Regions from separate parts of the Streptomyces sp. WAC04114 genome, predicted to be linked through region 2. Evidence: riboswitches for the same ligand, from Rfam matches in the RefSeq annotation. Region 2 holds a riboswitch; each other region holds the start of a gene.

Region 1 (5,962 bases), on a different contig from region 2:
CTTCGCCGGGCTCTGGAGCGACGGCGGCTTCGGCGGGGCCAGCCGCGCCTGGCACGCATATCAGCGGGCGCATGTCGTCCCGGACTCCGAGCGGGACCGGCCGGTGCTGTTCAACTCCTGGGAGGCCACCGAGTTCGACATCTCCGAGGAGCAGCAGCGGGCGCTCGCCGAGCGGGCCGCGGCCATGGGCGTCGAGCTGTTCGTGGTCGACGACGGCTGGTTCGGGGCGCGCACCAGCGACCGGGCCGGGCTCGGCGACTGGACCCCGAACCCCGACCGCTTCCCGGGCGGGCTGAAGCCGCTCGCCGACCATGTGCACGGTCTGGGCATGCAGTTCGGGATCTGGGTCGAGCCCGAGATGGTCAACCCGGACAGCGACCTGTACCGCGCGCACCCTGACTGGGTCCAGCACCAACCAGGACGAAAGCGGACGGAATTCCGCAATCAGCTCGTACTCAATCTCGCCCGCGAGGACGTCCGGGAGTACCTCTGGGAGCAGCTCCACGGGCTTCTCTCCAGTGCTCCCGTCGACTACGTCAAGTGGGACTTCAACCGCTGCTTCACCGACGCCGGCTGGCCGGACGACCCCTACCCGCAGCGACTGTGGGTCGACCACGTGCACGGCCTGTACGCCCTGCTGGACCGGCTGCGGGCCGCTCACCCGGGTGTGGCCTTCGAGTCCTGCTCGGGTGGCGGCGGGCGGATCGACCTCGGCGTGCTGAGCCGGACGGACCAGGTGTGGACCTCCGACAACACCGACCCGCTCGACCGGCTCGCCATCCAGCACGGCTTCAGCCAGATCCACCCGGCCCGGGTCATGGCCGCCTGGGTCACCGACAGCCCGAACGCCATGCTCAACCGGCGGGCCAGCTCCCTGCGGTTCCGGTTCGTCAGCGCCATGGCCGGGGTGCTCGGTGTCGGCGGCGACCTCACGCGGTGGACGCACGAGGAGCTCGCCGAGGCACGGGAGTGGGTGGCGCTGTACAAGGAGATCCGGCCCGTGGTGCAGCGCGGCGACCTGTACCGGCTGCGTCCCCCGGAGGGCGGCGTGAGTGCCGTGCAGTACGTCCTCGGCGACGAGACTGTCGTCCTCGCCTGGCTCCAGGCGCAGCGTTACGGCGAGCCCGTGCCGGCGCTCCGACTGCGCGGCCTGGATCCGACAGCTTCGTACGAATGCCTCGAAACGGGCGAAGTCCACCGAGGGGCCGTACTGCTGCACCACGGACTTCGCGTCGGCCTGCGCGGGGATCTGGACGCCGCGGTCGTCCGCCTTAAGCGGAAGTAGTCGTTCTGTCCGAATAGGGGGATTCGGCAGTTAAGGGATAACGTGCCCCGATCGCAAAGGAGATGAGATCGGGGTGCGTGACCATCGTCATATTCGTGACGATGTGTTGTCGCCATGTTCACGTAATTCTGGCGCTATTCAGGCTCATTGAGGAATGCGGGAGATCGGTAATCCACGCTCGGTGACGGCACTTGTGTCGACACGTCAGGGAAAACACCGTCACGCGCAACCGCAAGCTTGTCCCATTGCGTCTCGGTCGCTTACGTTCCACACCAATCCGGACGGACGCCTAATCCTGCCGCCGCCCGGAGTCCGCACACACTGACCCGACGTACGGCAGGAGCGGGGGACCCACAGGTAAGACGCCTGTTCCGGTTCCCGGAACGGCTTGGGGTTAAGTCGCGCCACGGCGCGGCCGGGCATCTCCAGCTCGCACCCGACAGCTCACCTCGCAGGCGACGGAGAGGAATTCGCCATGCCCGCGAAGGGTAAGCACCGCCGTCCCAAGACCCAGCGTTTCACCCGCTCCATCGCCGTCGCCGGAACCGGCGGGGCCGCCCTCGCCCTGCCGCTCATGGGGGCCGCCGGCGCCCACGCCGCCACCCCTCAGTCGGCTCCGGAAAAGGCCGTCCAGTCCGCTCCGGCCGCCGAGAAGAAGGCAGCCGAAAAGGCCAACGGTGCCCGCACGTACACCGTGACGGCCGGTGACTACCTCGCGAAGATCGCCGACGACCAGCACGTGAGCGGGGGCTGGAAGAAGCTCTACTCGGACAACCGTGACGCCGTCGGCTCCGACCCGTCGCTGATCCACCCCGGCCTGACGCTGTCGATCGGCAAGAAGGCCGCGAGCGCCCCGAAGTCCTCGGCCCCGGCCGCTCCGAAGGCCTCCGCCCAGAAGCCGTCCGCCGCCGAGTCGGCCCCGAAGAAGGAGACCGCCGCCAAGCCGGCCGCCGCCAAGCCCGCGGCCGCGAGCAACTCCAGCGGCTACGCCCTCCCGGTGGACGGTGCCACCGTCGGCACCCCGTACCGCATGTCCGGCAGCATGTGGTCCAGCGGCTACCACACCGGTGTCGACTTCGTCGTCCCGACCGGCACCTCCCTCAAGGCCGTCGGTGCGGGCGAGGTCGTCTCCGCCGGCTGGGGCGGCGCGTACGGCAACCAGGTCGTCATCAAGCTGAAGGACGGCCACTACGCCCAGTACGCCCACCTGTCCCAGCTCTCCGTCTCGGCCGGCCAGACCGTGACGGCCGGGCAGCAGGTCGGCCTGTCGGGCGCGACCGGCAACGTGACCGGACCGCACCTGCACTTCGAGATCCGCACCACGCCGGACTACGGCTCCGACGTCGACCCGGTCGCCTTCCTGCGCTCGCACGGCGTCTCCGTCGGCTGACCGACCGCACGACCACCTGCCTGACGCGCCTCCGAAGGCCGGACCCCGATCCCCGGGTCCGGCCTTCGGTGTGTGCGGATGGCCGCCGGTCCGCAGCCGGAGCATCCCTGACAAGCGGTGTATTCCGAAGTTGGCGAACACTTTAGGAGTGGCTTATCTCACCGCCCGTCAACTCCTTCCTACGGTCGCGTAGGTCACATTCGAAGGTGAATCATGAGCTGTTGTGGCAGACGATTCGAAGAGTGACAGCAGAGCAGTGATCGGGTCGTACGTGGCGCTGGGGGACAGCTTCACCGAGGGCGTCGGCGATCCCGGTCCCGACGGGGCGTTCGTCGGCTGGGCCGACCGGTTCGCCGTCCTGCTCGCCGACCGCAGGCCCGAGGGCGACTTCCGGTACACCAATCTCGCCGTACGCGGAAAGCTCCTCGACCAGATCGTGGCGGACCAGGTTCCGCGGGCCGTCGAGATGGCCCCGGACCTCGTCTCGTTCTGCGCCGGGGGCAACGACCTCATCCGGCCCGGTACCGACCCGGACGAGGTGGCCGAGCGTTTCGAACGGGCGCTGGTCCAGCTCACCGCCGTGTCCGGCACGGTCATGGTGACGACCGGGTTCGACACCCGTGGCGTGCCCGTGCTCAAGCACCTGCGCGGCAAGATCGCCACGTACAACGGACACGTCCGGGCCATCGCCGACCGGTACGGCTGCCCGGTCCTGGACCTGTGGTCCCTGCGCAGCGTGCAGGACCGCAGGGCCTGGGACGCCGACCGGCTGCACCTGTCGCCCGAGGGGCACACGCGCGTGGCGCTCCGCGCGGGCCAGGTGCTCGGCCTCGACGTGCCGGCCGACCCCGAGCAGGCGTGGCCCCCGCTGCCCCCGCGCGGCGCTTTCGACATGCGGCGCGACAACGTCGCCTGGGCGCGGGAGTTCCTGGTGCCGTGGATCGGGCGCCGGCTGCGCGGGGAGTCGTCGGGCGACCATGTGACGGCCAAGGGGGCGCTGTCGGCGGACGACATCAAAATGCGGATCGCGTCGGTGGCGTAAGGGCGGCTCCTGCGCGTGCGGGCCGTGCCGGGTGGGACCCCCGGCACGGCCCGCACGCGTCCTGGGCCGGGCTTCCGGGGCGAGCCGGGCCTGTGAGGCGCTTCGGGGCGCCGGCGGTTCCGGCGGCCGGGGGTGCGGGTGGTTGCGGTGGTCGGGGGGTGCCGGGCTTCGCCGGGCCGCTGCCGTTTTCGCGACGCCGTCAGGGCGGCGGCCGCTCCCGCGTCAGGCCCAACTCGCGGGCCAGTGCCTCCTCCACCCACTCCTGGGCCCGGGCTCGCGGCACCGCGCCGGCGTAGGACGTCAGCTGCACGGCGAGACCGTCGAGAAGGGCGGTGAGCCGGAAGGCCGTGCCGGCCGGGTCCGGGCAGCGGAACTCGCCGGCCGCCACCCCCTCCGCGATGACCTCGGCGAGCGCCGCCTTCCACTGCCGGTCGAGATCCTGGGCGACTTCCCGCAGCACGGGGTCGCGCAGCGCCGCCGCCCAGCCCTCGATCCACAGCCGCCAGCCCTTGGCCGGCCCGGTGGGGGCGTACCACCGCACGGCCGACCGCAGCCGGCGCAGCGCCGGTGAACGGCGGCCGAGCAGCTTGCGAAGATGCGCCAGGTCGCCCTCCGCCGCGTGCCGGAACGCGGCGGCGACCAACTGCTCCTTCGTGGAGAAGTGATAGAGGACCAGCGCGTTGCTCACGCCGAGCACCGAGGCCACATCGGCGATCCGGACCGCCGCCACACCCCTCGCCTCGATCTGCTCGATGGCGGCCCGCAGCAGATCCCCGCGCCGCTGGGCCACACTCAACCGGACTCTCGTCACGCCGTCACCCTACCCACGCGCCCACGGCCCCTCGACGGGGTGTTTTCGGCCTGTCCGGCAGGGCCCGAGCCGGCTGCCGCCGCGGAGGGCGGGCGCCTCACCGGAACCAGCCGAACCGCTCCGCGATCACCGGCAGCCGGTCCGCCGCGATCGCGTGGGCGGCCGCGCGCGGTGTCGTCCCGTCGGCCCGCGCGCGGTCCAGCATCCGCTCGACCAGCGTTCGCATCGAGCGGCGGGTGTACGCGAACGCCTCCTCGGCGTCGGCGTCGATGTCCCCGAACAGCGTCCACCACCACCAGGCGTTCGTCCCCGAGTTGACCACGACGTCCGGCAGCACAGTCACCCCGCGCGCGGCGAGCAGCACCTCCGCCTCCGGCCGTACGGGCATGTTGGCCGCCTCCACGACCCAGCGGGCGGTGATCCGCTCCTGGTTCACGGTGTCGATCGCGTACGACACGGCCGCCGGCACCAGCACGTCCGCGTCGGCCGACAGCCAGGCGTCGCCCGGCAGTTCGCGGTCGCCGGGGCGCAGCGCCAAGCGGTCCACCGTGCCGTGGGCGTCCCGCGCGGCGAGCAGCGCCTCGACGTCGAGGCCCGCCGGGTTGGCGATCGTGCCCTTGAGGTCGGCGACGGCCACGACCGTGAGCCCCGCGCGCGTGAGGAAGCGCGCCGTGGCCCCGCCCATGGTGCCGAGACCCTGGAGCGCGACCCGCGTCCCGGGGTACGGCACACCGGCCCGGTCCAGGGCGGCCAGGGCCGCCTCCGCCACACCGCAGCCGCCGACCAGCTCGTCCAGACCGATGCCGTCGACCTCGACCGCGAACGCGTCCCGCAGCCGCCGCCGGGCCTCGGCCTCGTCATCCAGCAGCGGATAGACGGCCTGGATCGAGGAGACCAGCCCCGCCTCGGCCGCGGCCCGGTCGACCAGGTCCTGGGTGAGCCCCAGGTCCTCGCCCGTCGTCCAGCAGCTCTCTATGTACGGCCGCATCGCGCGCAGGTAGCGCACCAGCAGCGGGTACGCCTCCGGATCCCGCGGATCGCAGTCGATGCCGCCCTTGGCGCCGCCGAGCGGGACGTAGCGGTTCGCGGGGTCGTAGTGCAGGGCCTCCTTCACGGTCATACCGCGGGCGAGACCCGCGACCTCGTCCAGGGTGCAGCCCGCCCGCATCCGCAGACCGCCACTGGCGACTCCGCGCACCAGCCGGTCGACGACCAGGAAGCCCTGCCGACCCGTGAGGTGATCGGTCCAGGTCAGGGAGAGCAGGGGGGTGGCCATTCGGGCTCCTTCGCCGCCGGGATACTGAATCACCGGTCAGTATCTCCTCCGGTGGGACCCCTGTGATCCGGCGTTGTCGGAGGGGCCGACCATAATGGAAAGCCTGACCGACTCCACCTGGAGGTACCGTGGCCGGTTTCCGTACCCTGAGCTCCGGG
Region 2 (5,962 bases):
CGGCGTCCACCGTGCGATGAAACGAAGGGCCGCACTGTCCGTATTCTCTGATCATGGCCGCACCCATCGCATATTCACTCATCGCCACCGACCTGGACGGGACGCTGCTGCGCGGCGACGACACCCTCTCCGACCGGTCCCTTGCCGTGCTCGCGCGGGTGGCGGACGCCGGTGCCCAGCACCTCGTGGTGACGGGCCGGCCGGCGCCGAGAGTGCGGCCGCTCCTGGACGACCTCGGGTGCACGGGGCTCGCGGTGTGCGGGCAGGGCGCGCAGGTGTACGACGCCGGCGCGGACCGGCTGCTGTGGTCCATCACGCTGGACCGGGAGCTGGCCGAGACCGCCCTCGGCAAGATCGAGGCCGAGGTGGGGCAGGTGTACGCGGCGGTCGACCAGGACGGGGTCGACGGGCTCACGCTGATCGAGCCGGGGTATCTGATGCCGCACCCGACCCTGCCCGCCGTGCGGGTCGAGCGGCGCGAGGAGCTGTGGGGCGAGCCCATCAGCAAGGTGCTGCTGCGCCATCCCCATCTGTCGGACGACGAGTTGGCGGCGACGGCCCGCTCGGTGGTCGGCTCGCTGGCCACGGTGACGATGTCGGGGCCCGGCACGGTCGAGCTCCAGCCGTGCGGGATCACCAAGGCCACGGGTCTGGCGCTGGCCGCCGAGCATCTGGGGCTGCGGCCGGCGGACACCATCGCCTTCGGCGACATGCCCAACGACATCCCGATGTTCGACTGGGCCGGCCACGGCGTCGCGATGGCCAACGCCCATCCCGAACTCAAGGCCGTGGCCGACGAGGTCACCCTGTCGAACGAGGACGACGGCATCGCCGTCGTCCTCGAGCGACTGCTGGGCGGGACGGCTCAGTACGGGCCGTTGACGTTGTCGATCGAGCCGTAGCGGTCGGCCGCGTAGTTGCAGGCCGCGGTGATGTTGGCGACCGGGTCGTACGGGTCCCACGACGTGCCCTCGACGTGGTAGGCCTGGAAGGTCGGGTCGATGGTCTGGAGCAGACCCTTCGACGGGGTGCCCTTGGCGGCGTTGGAGTCCCAGTTGTTGATCGCCAGGGGGTTGCCGGACGACTCGCGCATGACGTTGCGGTGGATGCCCTCGTAGGACCCGGGGATCCCCTTCTGCGCCATGATGTCCAGCGACTCGCGGATCCACCCGTCGAGGTCGTTCGCGTAGGTCTTCGCGGACGCCTGGGTGGCCTTGGCGACGCCGCCGGCGGGCTTGGCGGCCGGCTTGGCGGGGGCGGACGACTTGGTCGCCGTCTTCTTCGCCGCGTCCGTCTTGGTGGTCTTCACCGTCAGCTTCAGACCCGGGTGGATCAGCTTCGGGTTGTCGCCGACGGCGGCGCGGTTGTCCTTGTAGAGCTGCTTCCAGCCGCCCGAGACGTCGTACGTGGCCGCGATGCGGGCGAGCGAGTCGCCCTTGACCACGGTGTACGTGAGGGACTTGGCGGGCTGGGCCGCCCGCTGCACGGACTGTGCGGCGGCGGGTGCGCTCTGGGGCTCGGCGGCGCTCGCGTGCGTGGCGCCGAGAAGCGGAAGGGTGAGTGCTGCTCCGCCGGTACCGGCGGCGACGATGCCTCGGGTCAGCGGGTTGGTTCTGGGACGACGGTGCTTGCCTCGTGCGGCCATGGCGATGTTCCTCTCCGGCGCCTGCGAGGTGAGCTGTCGGGTTCGGGCCGGGAGGTGCCCGGCCGCGTACGGCGCTGTGTGCCGTACGCGGCTTCACCCCGAGCCGGGCCGCTGTGCGGACCGGCGACTTACCTGGGTCCCCCGCTCCTGCCACGCGTGAGTGAGTCGGTTCCTGTGGGGAGTCCGGGCGGCGGCAGGATTAGGCGTCCGCCGGACAGGGCCGGAACGTATGCGAGAGCACATGTCGGGAACAAGCACCTCAGTCACATATCGCGCGGTTGACCTTGGTCGGGGGCGTTTGGGCCGCTTGATCCTTTGCGGAAGCCAAGCCTCAACTGGCTTTCGGGGGAAGGCTTTAGGGGCCGCTGTCGCGGGGAGGGAGAAAAGGGGAAGGGGTGATTCAACTCACTGATCACGAGTCCGTGGGGCAATTTCCGCCAAGGGGAATTCGCCGACTCATCGCGGCAAATCGTGCATAACTCGCTACCTCTGGGTAAGTCGATAAATATCTGTTCTTATGGGTTGATCGAAAACATAACGGTCGTGATCGGATACCACCCGGCCTGTAGCCATGGGTGCTGGCGGTGATCGAAACGTGACCGGATACGCTGACTCGAGTGAGGGCAGCGACCTATCGACAATCCGCGTAACCACCGGCAGACACAGCAGACAGGAGACCCCTCGTGACCGACGTCGGGCCGTTCGGGCTGAGCGTGCGGGACCAGGCTCTGGAGGCCGATGTCCAGGCCGGATTGGCGGCTGTCGAGGAAGGCTTGCTCGAGGCCACCAAGAGTGAGGTGCCCTTCATCACGCAGGCCGCCCAGCATCTGGTGCGGGCCGGCGGCAAGCGGTTCCGTCCGCTGCTCGTGATGCTCTCCGCCCAGTTCGGTGACCGCCATGCGCCCGGCATCGTGCCGTCGGCCGTCGTCGTGGAGCTGACCCACCTCGCCACGCTCTACCACGACGACGTCATGGACGAGGCCGCCGTGCGCCGCGGCGTCGCGAGCGCGAACACCCGCTGGGGCAACTCCGTCGCGGTCCTCACCGGCGACTTCCTCTTCGCCCGCGCCTCGCACATCCTGGCCGACCTCGGCCCGGAGGCCGTGCGGGTGCAGGCCGAGGCGTTCGAGCGCCTGGTGACCGGCCAGATCCTGGAGACGGCCGGACCGCAGGACGGCCGCGACCCCATCGAGCACTACCTGGACGTGCTGGGCGGCAAGACCGGCTCGCTGATCGCCGTGTCGTGCCGGTTCGGCGCGATGATGTCCGGCGCCGACGAGACGGTCGTGGATGTCCTGACGCAGTACGGCGAGCGGCTCGGCGTCGCCTTCCAGCTCGCGGACGACGTCCTCGACATCGCCTCCGACTCCCACGAGTCCGGCAAGACCCCCGGCACCGACCTGCGCGAGGGCATCCCCACGCTGCCGGTGCTGCGGCTGCGCGAGCGGGCGGCCCGGCTCGGGCTCGCCGAGGACATCGCCCTGTGCGAGCTGCTCGACTCCGACCTCACCGACGACGCACGGCACGCCGAGGCGCTGCGCCTGCTGCGGGCCCACCCGGCGCTGGAGCAGGCCCGGCAGGACACCGTCCGCTACACCCAGGACGCCCGTTCGGCGCTGGCATCGCTGCCGGAGTGCACCGCGAAGGCGGCGCTCCTGGAGCTGTGCGACGCGGTGGTGCACCGGGCCGGCTAGCACGTCTCCCCCGTACGACCCCTACGGGTCGGGGGAGAAGCGGCCCTTCCGTGTCATACCCCAGCAGTAGGCGGAGTTGGGCCCCGGGTCTGACGTATGTCCCCGGCCGATTTGGTCAGATGGTGAGCACGGAAAACACCACTCCTCACCTGTTCGGGTGAGAATGGCGGCTCAGGGACGAGTGCGTGGACGACACGGACAGCCGCCGCCGACCACGGAGGTAGGGCACACATGGCACCGTACGCATCCGACGACAGCACGACCGCCGGGGAGGTCGACGAGCAGCGCTCCGGGCGGCGCAAAGCCGCGCGGTACGTCGTCCCGGTCACGGTGATAGGGGTGGCGGCCGCGACGATCGGGCTGGTCCCCGCGCTCGCCGACTCCGGTGACCCCGACCTCCCGAAGATCACCGCACAGCAGCTCATCGAGAAGATCGCCAAGTCGGATGTCGAGCAGCTGTCCGGCACGGTGAAGATCAGCACCGACCTCGGTCTGCCGAACCTCGGCGGCCTGGAGTCCGGCCTGCTGTCCGGCGCCGCCGGCCAGGGCGAGGGCGGCTCCTCGGCCGACCCGACGGCCAAGCTCACCGAACTCGCCTCCGGCACGCACACCCTGCGCGTCGCCGTCGACGGCCCGGACCGGCAGAAGCTGTCGCTGCTGGAGAACGCCGCCGAATACAGCGTCATCCACAACGGCAAGGACGTCTGGGGCTACGACAGCAAGTCCAACGAGGTCTACCACGGCACGTCTTCGACGAGCCCGGAGCGCGGCAAGGACCAGCAGCCGCCCGCCACGCCGAAGGACTTCGCCGAGGAGGCCCTGAAGGCGGCCGACGACACGACCTCCGTGACCGTCGACGGCACCGCCCAGGTCGCCGGCCGCGACGCCTACAAGCTCGTCGTCGAGCCGAAGCAGTCCGGCTCGACGGTCGGCGCGATCAGCATCGCCGTGGACGCGAAGACCGGCATGCCGCTGAAGTTCACCCTGACCCCGGCGAGCGGCGGCGCGGCCGTGGTCGACGCCGGTTTCACGAAGGTCAGCTTCGCCAAGCCGGCCGCCTCCACCTTCGACTTCACCCCGCCCAAGGGCGCGAAGGTCACCGAGGAGAAGGACCTCGACCAGGGCTCGAAGGAGGCTCCCGGCACGACCTTCGGCAAGGGCGGGGCAGGCAAGCACGCCCCGAAGGCCGGGGAGGACTTCGGCAACGGCCCCGACGGCATGAAGACCATCGGCGAGGGCTGGAGCACCATCGCCACCTTCGACACCGGCGGCGAGGGCGTGCCCTCCGGCGGTGCCGGCGGCGACCTCGGCGGCTTCATGGACTCCCTCGGCGACAAGGTCCACGGCAAGTTCGGCTCGGGCACCGTCTTCTCGACCCGTCTGGTCAACGCCCTCGTCACCGACGACGGCAAGGTCTACGCCGGCCTGGTCACCAAGGACGCGCTCGTGAAGGCGGCCGACGCCGGGAAGTAGCTCCCGTAGGCGTACGGGACGTCGAGAGAACGAGGAGCCGATGGGCGAGGTGTCCGCCACGGAACCGGAGCGGAGCGCGGCGCGGGCCGAGGCCGGGGAACCGGTCATCGCCACCCGCGGGCTCACCAAGCGCTACCGCGGCGGACAGCTCGCCGTCGACGGTCTCGACCTGACCGTCCCGGCGGGCAGCGTCTTCGGCTTCCTCGGCCCCAACGGCTCCGGCAAGACCACCACCATCCGCATGCTGATGGGCCTCATCGAACCCACCTCCGGCACGGCCCGGGTGCTGGGGCAGCCCATGCCCCGGGCCACCCGCGCCGTGCTGCCCCACGTCGGCGCCCTCATCGAGGGCCCCGCCCTCTACGGCTTCCTCTCCGGCCGCGACAACCTGATCCGCTACGACAGCGCCGACCCGGCCGCCGACCCGCGCACCCGGCGCGCCCGGGTCGCCTCGGCCCTGGACCGGGTGGGCCTGACGGCCGCGGCGGGCAAGAAGGCCAAGGCGTACTCCCTGGGCATGAAACAGCGGTTGGGTCTCGCGGCGGCGCTGCTCCAGCCGCGCCGGCTGCTCGTCCTGGACGAGCCGACCAATGGCCTCGACCCGCAGGGCATGCGCGAGATCCGCACCCTGGTCCGGGAACTGGCCTCGGACGGCACGACCGTCTTCCTCTCCTCCCACCTCCTCGACGAGATCGAGCAGGTCTGCACCCATGCGGCCGTGATGGCGCAGGGCCGGCTGATCACCCAGGGCCCGGTGGCGGAGCTGGCGGCGGGGTCGAGGGGCAGGTTGGTGGTGACGACTCCGGACCCGACGGACGCGGCGAGGGTGCTGAAGGAGCAGGGCGTCGGTGATGTGGTCATCGCCGAGGACCGGGTCGTCTGCGACCGGCCGGACGGCGAACTGGCCGACATCAACGCCGCGTTGGTGGCGGCGGGGGTGAGGGTGCGAGGCTTCGCGCTGGAAGAAACCTCCTTGGAAGACGCTTTCGTCGCGCTGACGGGGGAGGGCTTCGATGTCGCAGGCTGACCTCGAGGGGCGCGGGGAACTGCGCGACCAGCGGCAGACGGCCCGCAGCCGCCGTACGACCTTCCGAACCACTCTCTTCCGCAACGAACTTCGCACCACGTTCCGCCGCTGGCGCACCCTGGC
Region 3 (5,962 bases), on a different contig from region 2:
TCGTCGCCTCGGCCATCCGGCACTCGGTGTACCGCATGGCGGCCGGCGGGTCGTCGTTGCCCAGCGAGCCGAAGTTGCCGTGGCCGTCGACCAGGGGGACCCGCATCGAGAAGGGCTGGGCCATGCGCACGAGGGCGTCGTAGATCGACGCGTCGCCGTGCGGGTGCAGCTTGCCCATCACCTCGCCGACGACCCGGGCGCACTTCACGTACCCGCGCTCGGGGCGCAGGCCCATCTCGCTCATCTGGTAGACGATCCGGCGGTGCACCGGCTTGAGGCCGTCGCGTGCGTCCGGCAGGGCGCGGGAGTAGATGACCGAGTACGCGTACTCGAGGAAGGAGCCCTGCATCTCGTCGACGACGTCGATGTCGAGGATCCGCTCCTCGTACGAGTCGTCGGGCGGCGGGGTCTTCGTGCTGCGGCGGGCCATCGCTGCCGGCTCCTTGCTGCTGCGATCCAGATCTGACGCGGACCATTGTGGACCGCCGCACTGACAAGCGGGACCAGGACCCGGGTCAAGCGGCGTCCCCGTCCGCGGACCGAGGTCGCCGCCGGGAACTTCACCAGGGCTTCGCGCGCTTGCATACAGTGGCAGGACCGGCAGGAATCCGCGGTCTGAACAACCGCTCAGCGATCGAAGGGACGTACATGCCCATGGGTCACACGGCCACAGCCCAGGCAGGCTCCGGGGGCCTGACAGCGACCGAGCACCGCCTGGCCAACGGCCTGCGCGTGGTGCTCTCCGAGGACCACCTGACCCCGGTCGCGGCGGTGTGCCTCTGGTACGACGTCGGCTCGCGCCACGAAGTCAAGGGGCGTACCGGCCTGGCTCACCTTTTCGAGCACCTCATGTTCCAGGGATCCGCGCAGGTCAAGGGCAACGGCCACTTCGAGCTCGTCCAGGGCGCGGGTGGCTCGCTGAACGGCACGACCAGCTTCGAGCGGACCAACTACTTCGAGACCATGCCCACCCACCAGCTGGAGCTCGCCCTCTGGCTGGAGGCCGACCGCATGGGCTCGCTGCTGGCCGCACTCGACGACGAGTCGATGGAGAACCAGCGGGACGTCGTCAAGAACGAGCGCCGCCAGCGCTACGACAACGTCCCCTACGGCACCGCCTTCGAGAAGCTGACCGCCCTCGCCTACCCGGAGGGCCACCCCTACCACCACACCCCGATCGGCTCGATGGCCGACCTGGACGCGGCGACCCTGGAGGACGCCCGCGCGTTCTTCCGCACCTACTACGCGCCGAACAACGCCGTGCTCTCCGTGGTCGGCGACATCGACCCGGAGCAGACGCTCGCCTGGGTCGAGAAGTACTTCGGCTCCATCCCCGGTCACGACGGCAAGCCCGCCCCGCGCGACGGATCGCTGCCGGAGACCATCGGCGAGCAGCTGCGCGAGGTCGTCGAGGAGGACGTCCCGGCCCGCGCCCTGATGGCCGCCTACCGGCTGCCGCACGACGGTACGCGCGCGTGCGACGCGGCCGACCTGGCCCTCACCGTCCTCGGCGGCGGCGAGTCCTCCCGCCTCTACAACCGGCTCGTGCGCCGCGACCGTACGGCTGTGGCGGCCGGCTTCGGCCTGCTGCGGCTCGCCGGTGCGCCCTCCCTGGGGTGGCTGGACGTGAAGACGTCCGGTGACGTGGAGGTTCCGGTCATCGAGGCGGCCATCGACGAGGAGCTCGCCCGGTTCGCCGAGGAGGGCCCCACGCCCGAGGAGATGGAGCGCGCCCAGGCCCAGTTGGAGCGCGAGTGGCTGGACCGGCTCGGCACGGTCGCGGGCCGCGCCGACGAACTGTGCCGGTACGCCGTGCTCTTCGGAGACCCGCAGCTCGCCCTGACCGCCGTCCAGCGCGTGCTGGAGATCACGGCGGAGGAGGTCCAGGAGGTTGCCAAGGCCCGCCTGCGACCCGACAACCGCGCGGTGCTCGTCTACGAGCCCGTCGCCGACGAGAGCGCCGAGGACGCCGGCACCACCGACGACACCGCAGCCGCGGCCACCGACGAGAACGAGGAGGCGGCCAAGTGACCGAGCTCGCCACGATGGACTTCCACCCCCGGCCGCAGGCGGGCGACGCCCGGCCGTGGGCTTTCCCGGCCCCCGAGCGCGGCACGCTCGGCAACGGCCTGACGGTGCTGCGCTGCCACCGCCCCGGCCAGCAGGTCGTCGCCGTGGAGGTGCTGCTGGACGCCCCCCTGGAGGCCGAACCGGCCGGACTCGACGGTGTGGCCACGATCATGGCCCGGGCCTTCTCCGAGGGCACCGACAAGCACTCCGCCGAGGACTTCGCTGCGGAACTGGAGCGCGCCGGCGCCACCCTCGACGCGCACGCCGACCACCCCGGTGTCCGGCTCAGCCTGGAGGTGCCCGCCTCCCGGCTCGCCAAGGGCCTGGGCCTGATCGCCGACGCCCTGAGGGCGCCCGCCTTCGCCGACAGCGAGGTCGAGCGGCTGGTCAACAACCGCCTCGACGAGATCCCGCACGAGCTGGCCAACCCCTCGCGCCGCGGTGCCAAGGAGCTCTCCAAGGAGCTGTTCCCGGCGGACTCGCGCATGTCGCGGCCCCGGCAGGGCAGCGAGGAGACCGTCGCCGCCATCGACTCCGCGGCCGTACGCGCCTTCTACGAGAAGCACGTCCGCCCCGCCACGGCCACCGTCGTGGTCGTCGGCGACCTCACCGGCATCGACCTGGACGCCCTGCTCGGGGACACCCTGGGTGCCTGGACGGGCTCCTCGGCCGAGCCGCGTCCCGTGCCTCCGGTCACCGCCGACGACACCGGCCGGGTCGTCATCGTGGACCGCCCCGGCGCCGTCCAGACGCAGCTGCTGATCGGCCGGATCGGGCCGGACCGGCACGACCGCGTGTGGCCCGCGCAGGTGCTCGGCACGTACTGCCTCGGCGGCACCCTCACTTCCCGCCTGGACCGCGTCCTGCGCGAGGAGAAGGGCTACACCTACGGCGTACGGGCGTTCGGCCAGGTCCTCAGGTCCGCCCCGGACGGCACGGGCGCCGCGATGCTCGCCATCAGCGGTTCCGTCGACACGCCCAACACCGGCCCCGCCCTCCAGGACCTGTGGACGGTGCTGCGCACCCTCGCCGCCGAGGGGCTGACCGACGCCGAGCGGGACGTCGCCGTGCAGAACCTGGTGGGTGTGGCGCCGCTCAAGTACGAGACGGCGGCGGCCGTCGCGAGCACGCTGGCCGACCAGGTCGAGCAGCACCTGCCCGATGACTACCAGGCCACGCTGTACCGGCAGCTCGCCGCGACCGGCACCGTGGAGGCCACCGCGGCGGCTGTGAGCGCCTTCCCGGTGGACCGTCTGGTGACCGTCCTCGTCGGTGACGCGGCGCAGATCAAGGCACCGGTCGAGGCCCTCGGCATCGGCGAAGTCACCGTCGTCGCCGCCGAGTAGCGACACGCGTCACCGCACGCGCGCGGGGGCCCTGGTTGTCTTCAAAGGCACCAGGGCCCCTTTATGCCCGAATTGGGATGGGAGTTGCCTGTCTGCCCTGTGGGATGCGCTACAAAAGCCGGGATTCGTTTGGGAATTGAAAGTGGCGCCGCTTAGCGTCATCCGGGCTGTTCGTCAGGCAGTGCGCCGCACCCGCGGCACCGGACAGTCATCGCCGAGTCCCCGTACGGCGCGAGCCAGGGGAGCCGGGGACCCATCGCAGTCCCTGGGGTGAATCGGGCGCCCGCGCGAGTCGCGAGGGAGTCCGTAGGAGACCTTCCTGCTCCGAACCCGTCAGCTAACCCGGTAGGCGAGAGGGAAGGAAAGGACCAGCCACTACATGGCGTTCACTCGCGCCACCGGGAAGCACCGTCGTCCCGGCAGGATGCAGCGCTCCACCGCCCGCGCGGCGGGCGTCGCGGCCCTCGCCACCACCGGCGTGATCGGCACCGTGGCGGCCCCCGCTGCCTTCGCCGCCGAGCCCAGTGCCGAGCAGACCGGTCTCACGCCCGTCGTCACCATGGGCGACACCGCGGCCCAGCAGATCGACGCCCAGGCCCTCGCGCAGCGGCACGCCGCCGATGAGGCCGCCGCCAAGCAGAAGGCCGAGGAGGCCGCCCGCAAGCAGGCCGCCGAGATGGCCGAGCGGGCCAAGGAGGCGGCCGAGAAGGCCCGAGCGGCCAAGGAGCGCGCCGCCCGTGAGGCCGAGCGCAAGCGCCTGAACACCTTCGTCGCCCCGATCTCCGGCTCGTACGTCTCCACCAGCTACAAGGCCAGCAGTGGCCTGTGGTCTTCCGGCAGCCACACCGGTGTCGACTTCCACGCCGCCAGCGGCACCTCCGTCCACGCGGTCGGCGCGGGCACCGTCGTCGAGGCCGGCTGGGGCGGCTCCTACGGCAACCAGGTCGTCATCAAGATGAACGACGGGACGTACACCCAGTACGGCCACCTGTCCTCCATCGGCGTCTCGGTGGGCCAGCAGGTCACCCCGGGCCAGCAGATCGCCCTGTCCGGCGCGACCGGCAACGTCACCGGCCCGCACCTGCACTTCGAGGCCCGCACCAGCCCCGAGTACGGCTCGGACATCGACCCGGTCGCCTACCTCCGCTCGCACGGCGTGAGTCTCTGACCGGAACCTCTCCGCTTCCCGAAAGCCCCGGCTCCCGAGCCGGGGCTTTCGGCGTTTACGACCGCCTGCTGTCCCAAAAATATCCATGGATTGTCGCTTGCCGTCGGAAATTCCGGCTCATTGCAATAGAGTCACGGAACGTACGTCGCTCGTCGGCGTTTCACGGGGATTAAGCGGAGGTCGGTCATGCGTATTCCCGCGCACTCGGTGTGCACGGCCATCCGGGACGACATCGTCGCGGGTGTCCACGCACGCGGCAGCCGGCTCACCGAGGAACTCCTCGCACGCCGCTACGGCGTCTCGCGGGTGCCCGTCCGGGAGGCGCTGCGCACGTTGGAGGCCGAGGGCTTCGTGGTGACCCGCCGGCACGCGGGCGCGTGCGTGGCGGAACCCACCGAGCAGGAGGCCGGCGACCTGCTGGAGATGCGCATGCTGCTGGAGCCGCTCGGTGCGGCCCGCGCCGCCCAGCGCCGTACCGAGGCGCATCTGAAGGTCCTGCGGGGCCTGGTGCGGCTGGGCCAGGAGCGGGCCCGTCGCGGGAACAGCGACGACCTGCGCTCTCTCGGCGGCTGGTTCCACGAGACGCTCGCCCAAGCCTCCGGCAGCCCGGCGCTGATCTCGATGCTCACCCAGCTCCGCCACAAGATCGCCTGGATGTACGCCGTGGAGGCGCCGGCCAGCCCGGTGGAGTCCTGGACCGAGCACGGCGCGATCGTGGACGCCGTGGCGCGCGGGGACGGCGAGCGTGCGCGGGCGGTCACGGCGCTGCACACCGAGCGTGCGAAGGGCGCGCACCGCCTGCGGTTCGGCTCCGCCGAGGAACGTGCCGGCCGTGTGAGGAACTCGCAACATCCCGTAAACACGGCGAGCCCGCGGCTTTAACAAGGCGGCCGTATACAAAGAGCAGTCAATTCTCGGGGGGCTATTTCCGCTGCCCGGATTCTTGGAATTCCTCCCCGCGTGGAAGGGGTAATGGGATGAAGGGTCCGATCGTGTCGCCCGGGAATGGGGGAAAGACCCACCCGCGCCGACCGTGAATGGCAGGGGTCCACCCGCGCCGACCAGGAATGGCAGGGCCCCGACCGCACCGACCGAGAACGGCGAAGGGCCCGCCCGGTGAGTCGGGCGAGCCCCTCGCAGTGCGCCGGATCGGGCACTCGGTGGATCAGACGGTCTCGGGCAGTTCCTCGAGACCCTCGGAGACCAGCTTGGCGAGCCGGTCCAGGGCGGCGTCCGCGCCCTCGGCGTCGGAGGCGAGGACGATCTCCTCGCCCCCCTGGGCGCCGAGGCCGAGGACGGCCAGCATGGAGGCCGCGTTGACGGGGTTGCCGTCAGCCTTGGCGATCGTCACCGGGACGCCTGCGGCCGTGGCGGCTCG

The links. Region 2 has a riboswitch for cyclic di-AMP ahead of K4G64_RS15455 (transglycosylase SLT domain-containing protein). Riboswitches for the same ligand answer to the same signal wherever they lie in the genome.
Region 1: it holds a riboswitch for cyclic di-AMP, as region 2 does, so the genes downstream of both, K4G64_RS06870 (LysM peptidoglycan-binding domain-containing M23 family metallopeptidase) here and K4G64_RS15455 (transglycosylase SLT domain-containing protein) in region 2, are expected to answer to the same signal.
Region 3: it holds a riboswitch for cyclic di-AMP, as region 2 does, so the genes downstream of both, K4G64_RS24035 (M23 family metallopeptidase) here and K4G64_RS15455 (transglycosylase SLT domain-containing protein) in region 2, are expected to answer to the same signal.

Annotation. Positions count from the first base shown of each region.
Region 1 is NZ_JAIGQA010000014.1:65,546-71,507, forward strand. Features, by position in the region: gene K4G64_RS06865 (alpha-galactosidase) at 1-1,285, shown strand, start outside; cyclic di-AMP (ydaO/yuaA leader) riboswitch at 1,595-1,756, shown strand; gene K4G64_RS06870 (LysM peptidoglycan-binding domain-containing M23 family metallopeptidase) at 1,761-2,675, shown strand; gene K4G64_RS06875 (SGNH/GDSL hydrolase family protein) at 2,932-3,717, shown strand; gene K4G64_RS06880 (TetR/AcrR family transcriptional regulator) at 3,917-4,528, opposite strand; gene K4G64_RS06885 (glutamate dehydrogenase) at 4,626-5,804, opposite strand; gene K4G64_RS06890 (MBL fold metallo-hydrolase) at 5,933-5,962, shown strand, end outside.
Region 2 is NZ_JAIGQA010000047.1:35,326-41,287, forward strand. Features, by position in the region: gene K4G64_RS15450 (HAD family hydrolase) at 54-902, shown strand; gene K4G64_RS15455 (transglycosylase SLT domain-containing protein) at 866-1,645, opposite strand; cyclic di-AMP (ydaO/yuaA leader) riboswitch at 1,651-1,826, opposite strand; gene K4G64_RS15460 (polyprenyl synthetase family protein) at 2,329-3,339, shown strand; gene K4G64_RS15465 (DUF2092 domain-containing protein) at 3,571-4,812, shown strand; gene K4G64_RS15470 (ABC transporter ATP-binding protein) at 4,853-5,839, shown strand; gene K4G64_RS15475 (ABC transporter permease) at 5,826-5,962, shown strand, end outside.
Region 3 is NZ_JAIGQA010000102.1:2,234-8,195, reverse strand. Features, by position in the region: gene K4G64_RS24050 (DNA topoisomerase (ATP-hydrolyzing) subunit A) at 1-430, opposite strand, end outside; gene K4G64_RS24045 (M16 family metallopeptidase) at 655-2,031, shown strand; gene K4G64_RS24040 (pitrilysin family protein) at 2,028-3,416, shown strand; cyclic di-AMP (ydaO/yuaA leader) riboswitch at 3,619-3,783, shown strand; gene K4G64_RS24035 (M23 family metallopeptidase) at 3,796-4,584, shown strand; gene K4G64_RS24030 (GntR family transcriptional regulator) at 4,771-5,466, shown strand; gene K4G64_RS24025 (HPr family phosphocarrier protein) at 5,750-5,962, opposite strand, start outside.